Regions from separate parts of the Streptomyces sp. NPDC015125 genome, predicted to be linked through region 2. Evidence: riboswitches for the same ligand, from Rfam matches in the RefSeq annotation. Region 2 holds a riboswitch; each other region holds the start of a gene.
The links. A riboswitch is a leader RNA that binds a small molecule or an ion and turns the genes downstream of it on or off. The one in region 2 is predicted to bind cobalamin.
Positions count from the first base shown of each region.

Region 1: linked by a shared signal. The riboswitch ahead of metE (5-methyltetrahydropteroyltriglutamate--homocysteine S-methyltransferase) and the one ahead of thiI (tRNA uracil 4-sulfurtransferase ThiI) in region 2 are both predicted to bind cobalamin.
Region 3: linked by a shared signal. The riboswitch ahead of ACF088_RS20115 (HoxN/HupN/NixA family nickel/cobalt transporter) and the one ahead of thiI (tRNA uracil 4-sulfurtransferase ThiI) in region 2 are both predicted to bind cobalamin.
Region 4: linked by a shared signal. The riboswitch ahead of metE (5-methyltetrahydropteroyltriglutamate--homocysteine S-methyltransferase) and the one ahead of thiI (tRNA uracil 4-sulfurtransferase ThiI) in region 2 are both predicted to bind cobalamin.

Region 1 covers NZ_JBIBVF010000031.1:42,045-45,244, forward strand. The annotation lists gene ACF088_RS38445 (hypothetical protein) at 1-167, opposite strand, end outside; gene ACF088_RS38450 (aldo/keto reductase) at 405-1,463, opposite strand; cobalamin riboswitch at 1,641-1,828, shown strand; gene metE (5-methyltetrahydropteroyltriglutamate--homocysteine S-methyltransferase) at 1,999-3,200, shown strand, end outside.
Region 2 covers NZ_JBIBVF010000005.1:53,672-56,871, forward strand. The annotation lists gene ACF088_RS14490 (ABC transporter ATP-binding protein) at 1-690, shown strand, start outside; cobalamin riboswitch at 997-1,215, shown strand; gene thiI (tRNA uracil 4-sulfurtransferase ThiI) at 1,368-2,774, shown strand; partial or broken gene ACF088_RS14500 (NAD(P)H-dependent flavin oxidoreductase) at 2,777-3,200, opposite strand, start outside.
Region 3 covers NZ_JBIBVF010000008.1:234,752-237,951, reverse strand. The annotation lists gene ACF088_RS20125 (MarR family winged helix-turn-helix transcriptional regulator) at 1-513, shown strand, start outside; gene ACF088_RS20120 (alpha/beta fold hydrolase) at 510-1,358, shown strand; cobalamin riboswitch at 1,533-1,781, shown strand; gene ACF088_RS20115 (HoxN/HupN/NixA family nickel/cobalt transporter) at 1,779-2,984, shown strand; gene ACF088_RS20110 (VOC family protein) at 3,053-3,200, opposite strand, start outside.
Region 4 covers NZ_JBIBVF010000002.1:220,530-223,729, forward strand. The annotation lists gene metE (5-methyltetrahydropteroyltriglutamate--homocysteine S-methyltransferase) at 1-1,199, opposite strand, end outside; cobalamin riboswitch at 1,365-1,593, opposite strand; partial or broken gene ACF088_RS05990 (malate synthase A) at 1,779-1,980, opposite strand; partial or broken gene ACF088_RS05995 (short-chain fatty acyl-CoA regulator family protein) at 1,970-2,131, shown strand; cobalamin riboswitch at 2,231-2,417, shown strand; gene ACF088_RS06000 (CoA-acylating methylmalonate-semialdehyde dehydrogenase) at 2,615-3,200, shown strand, end outside.

The sequences.
Region 1 (3,200 bases), on a different contig from region 2:
CTGATGGTCGCCGTGACCCCGTCGTACCAGCCGGCGAGCCGGGCGTGGACGTAGGCGTCCAGTGCCAGCCCGGCCGCCGCCAGCAGCCGTGCCACACCGCGGGCGGTCCGGCCGGACCGCCCGCGGCCGGGCCGCCCGCGGGACGGTACGGAGTCGTCTGGTGCCACGGCTTCTCCAAGCCTCTCTCATCGGGCGCCCGTCTCCCTCGGACCGGCCCGCCCTGCCCCGTCGGTCCGCACACACCTCAATAGACCGCAGACGCCGCCGCCCGGCCATCCGGGCGGCGGCGTTCGGCGTAGCGGGCGGGCCGACGGGCGGGCAGGCGGGCGGGCCGACGGGCAGGCAGGCGGCGAGATGTCCGGGCGGGCGCCGACGCCGTTCCGGGCGGGGCGAGACGGCGCCGGTCAGCGGATCTCGCTCGTCGTACGGCGGTAGGTGGAGCGCCGGTCCTCGATCTCGGCCCAGCGGTCGCCGTAGACGTTCTCGGTGATGCCCGGCTCCCGCAGGAAGTCGTGCGGGAAGCCCAGCGGTACCGCGCTGCACCGGTCGAGCCGCGCCTTCGCATCGGCGTCCAGCGTGACCTCCACCGCGGCGAGGTTGTCGAGCAGCTGGCTCTCCTTGGTGGCGGCGATGATCGGAATGATGTTGCCGGGCCGGCTGCGCAGCCACGCCAGCGCCACCTGCGCCGGGCTCCAGCCGCCCTGCTCGGCGATCTCCAGCACCGCGGTGACGGTCTCCTCGGTGCGGTGGTCCGGCCGGTCCGTCTCGCCGACGACATCCAGCCGGCCGGTCTCCCCGCGGCGGTACTTGCCGGTGAGCCGCCCGGCCGCGAGCGGCGCCCAGGCCAGCACGGCCAGGTCGAAGGCGCGGGCCTGCGGCAGCAGTTCGCGCTCGGGCGTCCGCTCCAGCAGGTTGTAGCGCAGCTGCGAGCCGGCGAACGCGGTCCAGCCGCGCAGCTCGGCAAGGGTGTTCGCCTGCGCGATCTCCCAGGCGGGCCAGTCGGAAACGCCGAGGTAGAGCACCTTTCCCGAGCGCACCAGGTCGTCGAGCGCCCGCATCACCTCCTCCACGGGCGTGAAGTTGTCCCGGGCGTGCACCCACAGCACGTCGAGGTGGTCGGTGCGCAGCCGCTCCAGGCTCTCCTCCACCGACCGGACCAGGTTCTTGCGGTGGTTGCCCGCCGCGTTCACATCGCCCTTGCGGGTCGCGCAGGTGTATTTGCTCGCCAGCACGAAGCGGTCCCGGCGGCCGTCGAGCAGCTCCCCCAGGATCCGCTCCGAGGCGCCCTCGGTGTAGTTGTTGGCGGTGTCGATGAAGTTGCCGCCGGCATCCGCGTAGGCGTCCAGGATCCGGCCGCTGGTGTCCTTGGCCGCGCCCCAGCCCCAGTCCTCGCCGATGGTCATGGCACCCAGGCTCAGCTCGCTCACCCGCAGGCCGGTCCTGCCGAACAGTGTGTAGCGCACGTGGTTCCCTTCAATCGGTCCAGCTCTCCGGTCGTGCGCTCACGCTAGGAGCTGGAGCGCGCTCCAGCGCAAGGCGCGGCCGACGGTCGGGCCCGGTGCCGGCCTCGTCGATGGCGCGATCCGGGCGGGTCGTCCAGGGCACGCCCTGGGGAGACATGCCCTAGGGTGGGCCGGGCAACTGGTTCGCCCTGTCCACCAGGCAGGCGCGTCGCAAGAGGGAACCCGGTGGAAGTCCGGGACTGCCCCGCAGCGGTGAGTGGGAACGACCGCCGTCATACGCACTGGGCCCGGCCGGGTCTGGGAAGCGATGGCCAGTAGATGTCCGCCCTTGGCGGACGTGCCCGCGAGTCCGAAGACCTGCCAGTGCCCCCGTGCGACCGGTGCACGGGGAGATCACGGTGACCTCGAGGGCGGGTCGGCGGACATCAGACGGGTACGTCCGGCTTGCTTGCGCCGGGACCCGTCCGGATTGCCGTCCCTTCGCGTCCTCGACCGTCCCGCGGTCCATGGAGACATACTCGCGAAGGAGAGTTCCGTGACCAGCACGTCCGCAGCCGCGGCAGCACGCGCCACCGTGCACGGCTACCCCCGTCAGGGGCCGAACCGTGAACTGAAGAAGGCCATCGAGGGCTACTGGAAGGGCCGCGTCAGCGCCGACGCCCTTCGCGGCACCGCCGCCGAACTGCGCCGGGGAAATTGGCGGCAGCTCGCCGAGGCCGGTGTCCACGAGGTGCCGACCGGCGACTTCTCGTACTACGACCATGTGCTGGACACCAGCGTCATGGTCGGCGCTGTCCCGGACCGCCACCGCGACGCCGTCGCCGACGACGCCCTCGACGGCTACTTCGCGATGGCCCGCGGCACCCAGGAGGTGGCGCCGCTGGAGATGACCAAGTGGTTCGACACCAACTACCACTATCTGGTGCCGGAGTTGGGTCCGGACACGGTCTTCGCCGCGGACTCCGCCAAACAGGTCGCCGAGCTGACCGAGGCGCTCGGTCTCGGTCTGGCCGCCCGCCCCGTCCTCGTCGGACCGGTCACCTACCTGCTGCTGGCCAAGCCCGCGCCCGGTGTTGCGGCCGGCTTCGATCCGCTGACCCTGCTCGACCGGCTGCTGCCCGTCTACGCCGAGGTCCTCGCCGATCTGGGGGCGGCCGGGGCCGACTGGGTGCAGCTGGACGAGCCGGCGCTGGTGCAGGACCGCTCCCCCGCCGTGCTGAACGCCGCGGCCCGCGCCTACCGCGACCTCGGCGCCCTCCCCGACCGCCCTCGGCTGCTGGTCGCCTCGTACTTCGACCGGCTGGGCGAGGCGCTGCCGGTACTGGCGAAGGCGCCCGTCGACGGTCTGGCGCTGGACTTCACCGGTGCCGCGGCCGGCAACCTCGGGGATCTGGCGGCGGTCGGCGGACTGCCCGGCAAGCGGCTGGTCGCCGGTGTCGTCGACGGCCGTAATGTGTGGATCAACGACCTGGAGAAGTCGCTGGCCACGGTGGGCACGCTCCTCGGCCTGGCCGACCGGATCGATGTCTCGACCTCCTGCTCCCTGCTGCACGTCCCGCTGGACGCCGCCGCCGAGCGCGATATCGACCCGCAGATCGCCCGCTGGCTGGCCTTCGCCCGGCAGAAGACCGCGGAGGTCGTGACGCTGGCGCGCGGTCTGGCGCAGGGCACCGACACCATCGCCGCCGAACTCGCCGCCAACCGCACCGACCTGGCCTCCCGGGCGAATTCCGCCCT
Region 2 (3,200 bases):
CTGCGCACGTTCTACCGGGCGCAGCGCCCCACGTCCGGCCGCGTCTTGCTGGACGGCACGGACGTCTGGCGGATGCCCGGCAAACGGCTCGCGCAGCGGCTGGCGGCCGTCCTCCAGGAAACCGCCGGGGACTTCGAGCTCACCGTGTACGACGTGGTCGCCATGGGCCGCACGCCTCACAAGCGGGCCTTCGCGGGCGATGACGCGGACGACCGCGACATCATCCTGCGAGCGCTGGAGGAACTGCACGTCGGTGCCCTGGCACACGCACCGTTCGACCACCTCTCGGGCGGGGAGAAGCAGCGGGTCCTGATCGCCCGTGCGCTCGCACAGCGCACGGGCACGATGGTGCTGGACGAGCCGACCAACCACCTGGACCTGCGCCATCAGCTCGATGCGCTGCGGCTCGTCCGAAGGCTCGGCGTCACCGCCGTCGTCGCGCTGCACGACCTCAACCTGGCCGCTTCCTTCTGTGACCGGATCTGTGTGATGGACGGCGGCCGTGTGGTCGCGGCCGGAACCCCGGCGGAGGTGTTCACCCCCGCGCTTCTGGCCGAGGTCTACCGCGTCGAGGCGGAGGTGACCGAGCACCCGCGCACCGGCGTGCCGCACATCACGGTGCTTCCCGGCGTGGATTCGGCGGGCAACGACGGCCCGAACGGAGGAAGGCAGGCCGGACAAAGAGGGTGATCGCAGGAGAAGGTCTCCAGGAGATCTCGAACGTCGCAGTCGGGCACGGCCTCCATCACCGGGCGTATCCGGGACCGCACCTCCGCCGACGCTGTCCCCGTGCCAAAAACTCCCCCGCCTTGCCCTTGAGAAGAGGAACGTAGGCCACCGGCTCCCCCAAGCTCGGCACGCAGTTGGCCAGTTGAAGTACCCATGACTCCTCTCAGAGTGACGCATCGTCCCCCTACCCGACAGAGTCTCGAATCAGCCATCCCGGCTCACAGCGGAGAGTCAAGGTCTGGTTCACGCAATGCGCGCCACCTTGTCTACTCTGGACCGGCAGCTGGTTCGCCCCGCCCGCCAGACGGGGTGTCGCAAGAGGGAACCCGGTGGGAGTCCGGGACTGCCTCGCAGCGGTGAGTGGGAACGACCGCCGTCATGAAGCACTGGGCACGCAGGTGACCCGGGAAGCGACGGCCAGTAGGTGTCCCGCCCTTCGGGATGTGCCCACGAGTCCGAAGACCTGCCACTGCTCGTGCGGGGTGTGATCACCGCGCACGGATCCACGCGTCCCGGCGGCGGGACCGCTGAGCGAGTGGTGTGTTCCACCCGGCCCTGCGTATGACGGGGACGGGCGGGCCCGCGCCCCGTTCGCGGCCCGGCGCCGGCCCTCACGACGACTCGCGAAGGAGAGTTTCGTGCCCGGCGAACCGAGCATTCCCGCCATCCCCTCCCCCGGAGCGCCCCACCCCAGCGGGCCCTGTGTCCTGCTCAAGCACGGTGAGATCTTCCTCAAGGGCCGCAACCGGCACCTGTTCACCGAGCGGCTGCACGACAATCTCCGCGGCGCCCTGCGCGGTATCGGCGGTTCCACATGGATCAAGGCCGGCCAGAACGTCACCGTGCTCGGCGGCGAGGTCCCCTTGGAGGACCTCGTGGAGCGCGCCCGGCGGGTGATCGGGTTCAACTCGGTGGAGCCTGCCCTGCGCGTTCCGAGCACCGTGTCGGACATCACCGGGACGGCCGTGGAGGCGCTCGCCGCCGCTCGCGCGGAACGGCCCGGAATCAGTTTCGCCGTGCGGGTCAAGCGGCGGAACAAGAGCTTCGAGATGACCTCCTCGCAGTTCGAGCGCTTTCTCGGGGCCCGCGTCCGGGAAGCCCTCGGTCCCCTGCCGGTGAACCTCTCCAGCCCCGACGTACTGGTCTCGGTCGAGATCGACCACAAGGAGAGCTACGTCTCCTGGAGCCGCCATCAGGGACCGGGCGGACTGCCCGTGGGCTCCAGCGGACGCGCCCTGGTGCTGCTCTCCGGCGGCTACGACTCACCGGTAGCGGCCCACCGGGCCATGCGCCGCGGCCTGCACTGCGACTTCGTGCACTTCACCGGCGCTCCGTACACGAACGCCGCTTCCGTGTACAAGGCTTACGCCCTCGCCCGTGAGCTCAATCGGTACCAGCCCGGTGGGCAGCTGCATGTCATCGCACTCGGCCACGCCCAGAAGCAGCTGGCCATCGCGGGGGCCGGCCGGCTCCAGGTCGTCGCGCAGCGACGGCTGATGGTCCGCGCCGCTTCCGCGCTGGCGGGCCGGACCCGGGCGGAGGCACTGGTGACGGGTGACAGCCTGGGGCAGGTGGCCAGCCAGACCCTGGCGAACATGGCGGCCGTCGACGAGGCGGCAACCCTGCCGGTGCTGCGGCCGCTGGTCGGCTGGGAGAAGCAGGAGATCATCGACGAGGCCCGGTCCCTCGGCACCGCGGAGATCTCCGTGCTGCCGGACGAGGACTGCTGCAAGCTCCTCGCACCGCCCCGGGTCACCCTTCGCGCCGGGCTGACCGGCCTGCTCTCGGTGGAGAAGCGACTCGACCTGGACGACCTGGTGGACGGTCTGCTGAGTGACGTCCAGGTCATGTACCCGGGTAACTCCGGCGAGGAGGCGGAGCCCGGCGCGGCCGTTCCCGCGGGGGCCGGCTGCCACGCCGGTCAGGTTGACGGCCGGCCGAGCAGCGAGCGGGGCCGCGAGTCCAGGATCGCTTCGGCCTCGTCGCTGATCGCGCGGACCACGTCGGCGGCCGGGCGGATGCCGTCGACGAAGGATGCCGACTGACCGTAGATGACCTCGCTCGTGTCGGGGTCGGGCGGGGCCCCGAAGGGGTTGGCTCCTTCCTCGGGCCTGAGTTCCTCCGCGCGGTCCCGCAGCGTTGATTCGCGCTCCGACCACTCGTCGGTGAAGCGGTTGCGGCGGACGCGTTCGCCGATACCTGCGGGCCACGGCAGTCCTGACACGATGTCGTAGGCCCGTGTCCACACGGTGTCGCCGCCGTCGCTCTCGACGATCAGGCGTTTGTGGATGTCGTGCACCTCGACCGCCTCGGGTGTCGCGAGGAACGCCGTGCCCAGCCAGGCGCCGTCCGCACCGGCGGTGAGGACCGCCGCGAGCGTTCGGCCGTCGCCGATGCCGCCTGCGGCCAGCACCGGGACATCGGGGTACCTCCGCACGATCCCGGTCAGGAACGGCAGCAGGCCCAGCATC
Region 3 (3,200 bases), on a different contig from region 2:
TGGCCGCTGCACCGCACGGTCGTCCGCGCGGTGGAACACGAGCTGGCCGGCACGGGCATGACCGCCGGCGAACACGCGCTGCTGGACGCGCTGCGCGCCGAAGGCCCGTGCACCGTGCCGCAGTTGGCGCGGGGGATGGGGCTCGACCGGCAGCCGGTGCAGCGCTGGGTGAACCACGCCATGGAGCTGGGCCTGGTCGTGGCCGCCCCGAATCCCGCACACCGCCGCTCGTCCCTGATCCGGCTCACCGGCGAAGGCACGGAGGCGATACGCAGCGTCCGGGAATCCGAGGCAGCGGAGCTGAGGCAGCGGCTGGCCGACCTGCCCGCCGACGACGTCCGTACCGCGCTGCACGTACTGGACCGGCTCGGTGAGGAGTTCCGGCAGCTCGCGAACGGCTCACGCACGGAACCGGAGGAAACCGGCAGTTGCGGCAGCAGCGGCAAGAGCGACGACAATGGCATCACGCCCACCTCATCGCATCCGGTACACAAAGGACGGCCTGCAAGATGACCCGAGGAATCACCGCCTGGTCCGAGATCGACAACGGAATCGTGCCGGTCGACGACGGTGAGCTGTTCTACGAGACAGCCGGCTCGGGCCCCGCGGTGGTGCTGCTCCACGGCGGCATGCTCGACCAGCACATGTGGGACGAGCAGTTCGCCTGGCTGGTGAACTCCGGCCTGCGCGCCATCCGTTACGACTTCCGCGGCCATGGCTTGTCCTCCACCGTGACCGGGGACTACGCGAACCACGACGACCTGTGCACCCTGCTCGACGCGCTCGATGTTCCCGGAGCCGTCCTCGTCGGCCTCTCCCATGGCGCGCGGGTCGCGCTCGACACCGCCCTAGCCCGCCCGGAGCGGGTGACGGCCCTCGCCCTCGCCTCCCCCGGCATCAGCGGCCGCGCCTTCACCGACCCCTTCCTCCTGGAACACATCAAGGCGCAGGTGGCGGCGATCGGCGCCCCGGACGGCGCGGAACGCTATGTCGAGCACTTCCTGCGGATGTGGGTGGACGGACCGCACCGCGAACCCTCCGCGGTGCACCCGGGATTCCGTGAGCGGATGCGTGCCTCGGCCGAGGCCAACGCAGAGGTACATGCCGATGGTGCGGGTGCCGGTATGCCCCTTGAGGTCGGTGCCGCCGACCGCCTGGGCGAGATACGGGTGCCCACCCTCGTGTTCGACGGCGACCTCGACAGCAGGGACATCTCCGCCAACGCCCATGCGATAGCGCTGACCGTTCCCGGCGCCCGAAGAGTCCGGATACCGGGCGCCGCGCATATGGTCAATCTGGAGAACACCGCACTCTTCGACCGCGAACTCCACACCTTCCTCTCGTCCCTGGACTACTGACTCCACACCTTCCTTTCGCCCAGCGACCGCCCCGTGGCACGCCCCGTGGCACAACTCGTGGCACGCCCCGTGGCACGCCCCGTGACTCGTGGCACGACCGACCGCCTCACGATGACCGCCCCCTCCAGGGGCTGCGGAAGGTGCCCCGCGAACCCCAGCCCTCCCGGGTGGCAGCTAGAGTGACCGGGCCGTGGTGTTCGGGAATCCGGTGACGGACCTTGTGGTCCCAGACCGGAGCGGCCCTCGCCACTGTGATCGGGGAGTTTCCGCCCCTTCCGCAGGCGCACGGCGCGCCTGCGGCGCCACTGACCGCAACCCGCGGCCGGGAAGGCGGGGCGGGCGCGTACACCCTCCCCCCAGCTCTTGAGGAGCAGGGAGGTACCCCCAAAAGCCAGGAGACCGGCCACGGCATCTCACGAAGTGATCCACGAGGTGCTGGAGCGTGACCGCCGGATGGCCCTGTCCACCGATACCCGTACCACCCCTGCCCCCGCGGCATTCCGCTGGCGTCGGCAGGACACCGTCCGCACCGCGGGCCTGATGGCCGTCATAGCCGGTCTGCACGTCGTCGCCTTCGGCGTGCTCTTCCTGCTCGTGGTGCCGCATCACTACGCCGTGGGCAGCCAGGTCTTCGGCGTGGGCCTCGGTGTCACCGCCTACACCCTCGGCATGCGGCACGCCTTCGACGCCGACCACATCGCCGCCATCGACAACACCACCCGCAAGCTGATGGCCGACGGAAAGCGGCCGGTCTCGGTCGGCTTCTGGTTCGCCCTCGGCCACTCCAGCGTGGTCGTCGCGATGGCGGCCCTGGTGGCGGGCGGCGCCCAGCTCGCGGGCACCCTGCTCAACGACGAGTCCCGTACGCACCAGATCCTCGGCACGATCGGTACCACGATCTCGGGGAGCTTTCTCTACCTCATCGCCGCCCTCAACCTGATCGCACTGGCCGGGATCTGGCGGGTCTTCCGCGGTATGCGCAACGGCCACTACGACGAGGCCGAGCTGGAGCAGCGCCTCGATGCGCGCGGCTTCATGAACCGCTTCCTGGGACGGTTCACCCGCTCGATCTCCCGTCCCGGCCAGATGTTCCCGCTCGGCTTCCTCTTCGGACTCGGCTTCGACACCGCGACCGAAGTGACGCTGATGGTGATGGCGGGCAGCGGCGCCGCGGCGGGCCTGCCCTGGTACGCCGTGCTGTGCCTGCCGCTGCTCTTCGCCGCCGGAATGAGCCTGTTCGACACCCTCGACGGCACCTTCATGAACTTCGCCTACCAGTGGGCGTTCTCCAACCCGGTGCGCAAGGTCTACTACAACCTCACCATCACCGGCCTGTCGATCGCCGTCGCCTTCTTCATCGGCACGATCGAGCTGGTGACCGTGCTGCACGAGAAGCTCGCCCTCAACGACCCGCTGACCGGCTGGATTTCCGGCCTCGACCTCGACAATGTCGGCTTCCTCATCGTCGGCCTGTTCGTGGTGGTGTGGGCCGCCGCGCTGGCGTACTGGCGACTGGCCGGCGTCGAAAAGCGCTGGGCGGAACGGGCGGAACGGGCGGAACGAACCCAGCCGACGGAGCAGGCGGGGCCGGCAGGGTCGGCGGAGCGCGCCACGCCGGACTCCTGAGGCGCCTCGGCCCCACACGCCGCATACGTCCCCGGCGCCCGTAGCGGCGCCGGGGTACCGTCACCCCTTCAGGTGGCCGAACCGGCTGCCGCCCCCGTCGCCAGATCCGGTCCCCAGCGCTGCAGCGCCGCCGCCAGATCGAGTGGCCGCAGCCGCTCCGGCTCGTCCGGTCCCGGCCAGTCCTCCCGCGGGACCCGCCACATCACCTCGAATTCG
Region 4 (3,200 bases), on a different contig from region 2:
GCGGAGTTCGCACGGGAGGCCAGGTCGGCGCGGTTCGCGGCGAGTTCGGCGGCGATGGTGTCGGTGCCCTGGGACAGGCCCCGCGCGAGCGTCACCAGTTCTGCGGTCTTCTGCTTGGCGAAGGCCAGCCAGCGGACGATCTGCGGGTCGATGTCGCGCTCGACGGCGGCGTCCAGCGGCACGTGCAGGAGCGAGCAGGAGGCGGCCACGTCCACCCGGTCGGCGAGGCCGAGCAGGGTGCCGAGGGTGGACAGCGACTTCTCCAGATCGTTGATCCAGATGTTGCGGCCGTTGACCACGCCCGCGACCAGGCGCTTGCCCGGCAGTCCGCCGACGGCCGCCAGCGCGTCGAGGTTGGCGGCGGCCGCGTCGGTGAAGTCGAGTGCCAGACCGTCCACCGGCGCCTTGGCCAGGACGGGCAGGGCGTCGCCGAGCCGGTCGAAGTACGAGGCGACCAGCAGCTTCGGACGGTCGGTGAGGGCGCCCAGGTCGCGGTAGGCGCGCGCGGCGGCGTTGAGTTCGGCCGGGGTGCGGTCCTGGACGAGGGCGGGCTCGTCGAGCTGCACCCACTCGGCCCCGGCGGCGCGCAGGTCCGCGAGCACCTCGGCATAGACCGGCAGCAGCCGGTCCAGGAGGGTCAGCGGCTCGAAGTCGGCGGCCACCCCGGGCGCGGGCTTCGAGAGCAGGAGGTAGGTGACCGGCCCGACGAGGACCGGCCGGGCGGTGAGGCCGAGTGCGAGGGCTTCCTTGAGCTCGGCGACCTGCTTGGCCGAGTCGGCGGTGAAGACGGTGTCCGGGCCGAGTTCGGGGACGAGATAGTGGTAGTTGGTGTCGAACCACTTGGTCATCTCCAGCGGCGCGACGTCCTGGGTGCCGCGGGCCATCGCGAAGTAGCCGTCGAGGGCGTCGGCCGCGACGGCGTCGCGGTGGCGGTCCGGGACAGCACCGACCATGACGCTGGTGTCCAGCACATGGTCGTAGTACGAGAAGTCACCGGTGGGCACCTCGTGGATGCCGGTATCGGCCAGTTGCTGCCAGTTCGAACGGCGCAGGTCCTTGGCGGTCTCCAGCAAGGTGTCCGCGGTGACGCGGCCCTTCCAGTAGCCCTCGATCGCCTTCTTCAGTTCCCGGTGCTGTCCCTGGCGGGGGTAGCCGTACACGGTGGCCCGTGCTGCCGCGGCTGCGGGCTTCGCTGTCACGGAACTCTCCTTCGCGGATACGTTTCCTGAAAGTCCCGGAGACGGAACGAGGCACGCGAAGGGATGACGAACCGGACGGATCCACGGTGCACTCGCGACGCACGTGTCCGCCTGGTATGTACGCCGACCCGCCCTCGAGGTCACCGGGATATCCGTCCACACATGGGGTGTGCACGGGCAACGGGCAGGTCTTCGGACTCGCGGGCGCGCCTGCCGGAGTCTTCCGGCGGGCACCTACTGGCCGTCGCTTCCCGGATCCGCGGCCCGGATCCAGTGCGTATGACGGCGGTCGTTCCCACTCACCGCTGCGGGGCAGTCCCGGATTCTCACCGGGTTCCCTCTTACGACGCGGCCCGTCTGGCGGACGGGGCGAACCAATTGCCCGGCCAGCGTAGGACGTGGTGCCCGTATCGGACACCTCTGTTCACATGCCGGACTGTGAGTTGAGACACCGGCGCGACGGGATTCACCCGCGACAGGGCGCGGAACGGCTCCATTGGTCCGTTCCACGCCCCGTTCCGCACGCCCGATGGGCCCCTCGGCCCGGTGGCGATCCGGGCACCCTCAGCCCTGGTCGTAGGTGTAGGCCCGCAGGAAGGGCGAGGTCATGGTGACCTTCGTCCGGTCGGCGAGCGAGAAGTCCGGGCGGTGCGCAAAGGTCTATCAGGCTGAAGAGGTAGTCCCAGCGGTCGGCGTTGAGGCCCGCGCTGTGCTCGCGCGGCTCGTAGAGGATCTCCTCCATCGCAAAGGCCGTGGTGACCGTCTCGATCATCGACAACGCCTCCGCCGCCACCCCGATCGGCATGGGCTACCGCATTTGCGGACGCACCGACTGCCCGCAGCGGGCGGTACCACCGCTGGACCGCCGGCTAGCGGTGGACGAGAACAGCGGCACGTTCGTGCCGTACCCGACCACTGAACCGGACGTCTGACGGCGCGTTCGGCTGCCGGAAACACGCGGTGGCCGCCGGTGTCCTGGGTGCGGATTTCAGCGTGCGGTCCGTGGCGGGGTGGACTTACTAGGACGTCCAACTATATGTTCGGGGCAAGGCCCGCGGTGCAGGGAAGCCGGTGTGAATCCGGCGCGGTCCCGCCACTGTGACCGGGGAATGCGCTCCCCGAACAAGACCGGCCACTGACGGAGAAGTCCGTCGGGAAGGCCGGGGAGCGTGTGCTGATCCGGGAGTCAGGATACCGGCCGCGGGGTGTTCCGTGTTGTCCACGAGGATGGAGCAGACACGCATGGCACCGGTGTGCACCCACGCCCTCGACCGGCGAAACCAACGGCTACCGATCACCGACGGCTGACGGTCGCCCAGCCCTGCGCTTCTCGCGCTGCCCGCGCGCACGTCGTCCGGCGTCCGTGCCGGGCCGGCGCGCCATCCCCGGACTCACCTGACGGAGAGCAGGCTTTCATGGTCCGTGAACTGGCACATTTCATCGGCGGCAAGCACACCCCGGGCACCTCGGGGACGTACGGCGATGTGTACGATCCCAACACCGGTGAGGTGCAGGCACGTGTCCCGCTCGCCGGCCGCGCCGAGACCGAGGCGGCGATCGCCGATGCCGCCGAGGCCCAGCGCGAGTGGGGCGATCGGAATCCGCAGCGCCGAGCCCGAGTGCTGCTGAAATTCCTCCAACTGGTCGACGCGGAACGTGAGTCACTCGCCCGACTGCTGTCGTCCGAGCACGGCAAGACGGTGGCCGACGCCCACGGAGACCTGCAACGCGGACTGGAGGTCGTCGAATTTGCCGCCGGCATCCCGCATCTGCTCAAGGGCGAGTTCACCGACAACGCCGGCGGCGGGATCGACGTGCACTCCCTGCGCAGTCCCATCGGCGTCACCGCCGGCATCACCCCGTTCAACTTCCCGGCGATGATTCCGCTGTGGAAGGCCGCCCCCGCCCTGGCCTGCGGCAACTCCTTCATCCTCAAGCCGTCGGAACGGGACCCCTCGGTACCGCTCCGGCTCGCCGAACTGTTCGTGGAGGCAGGTCTCC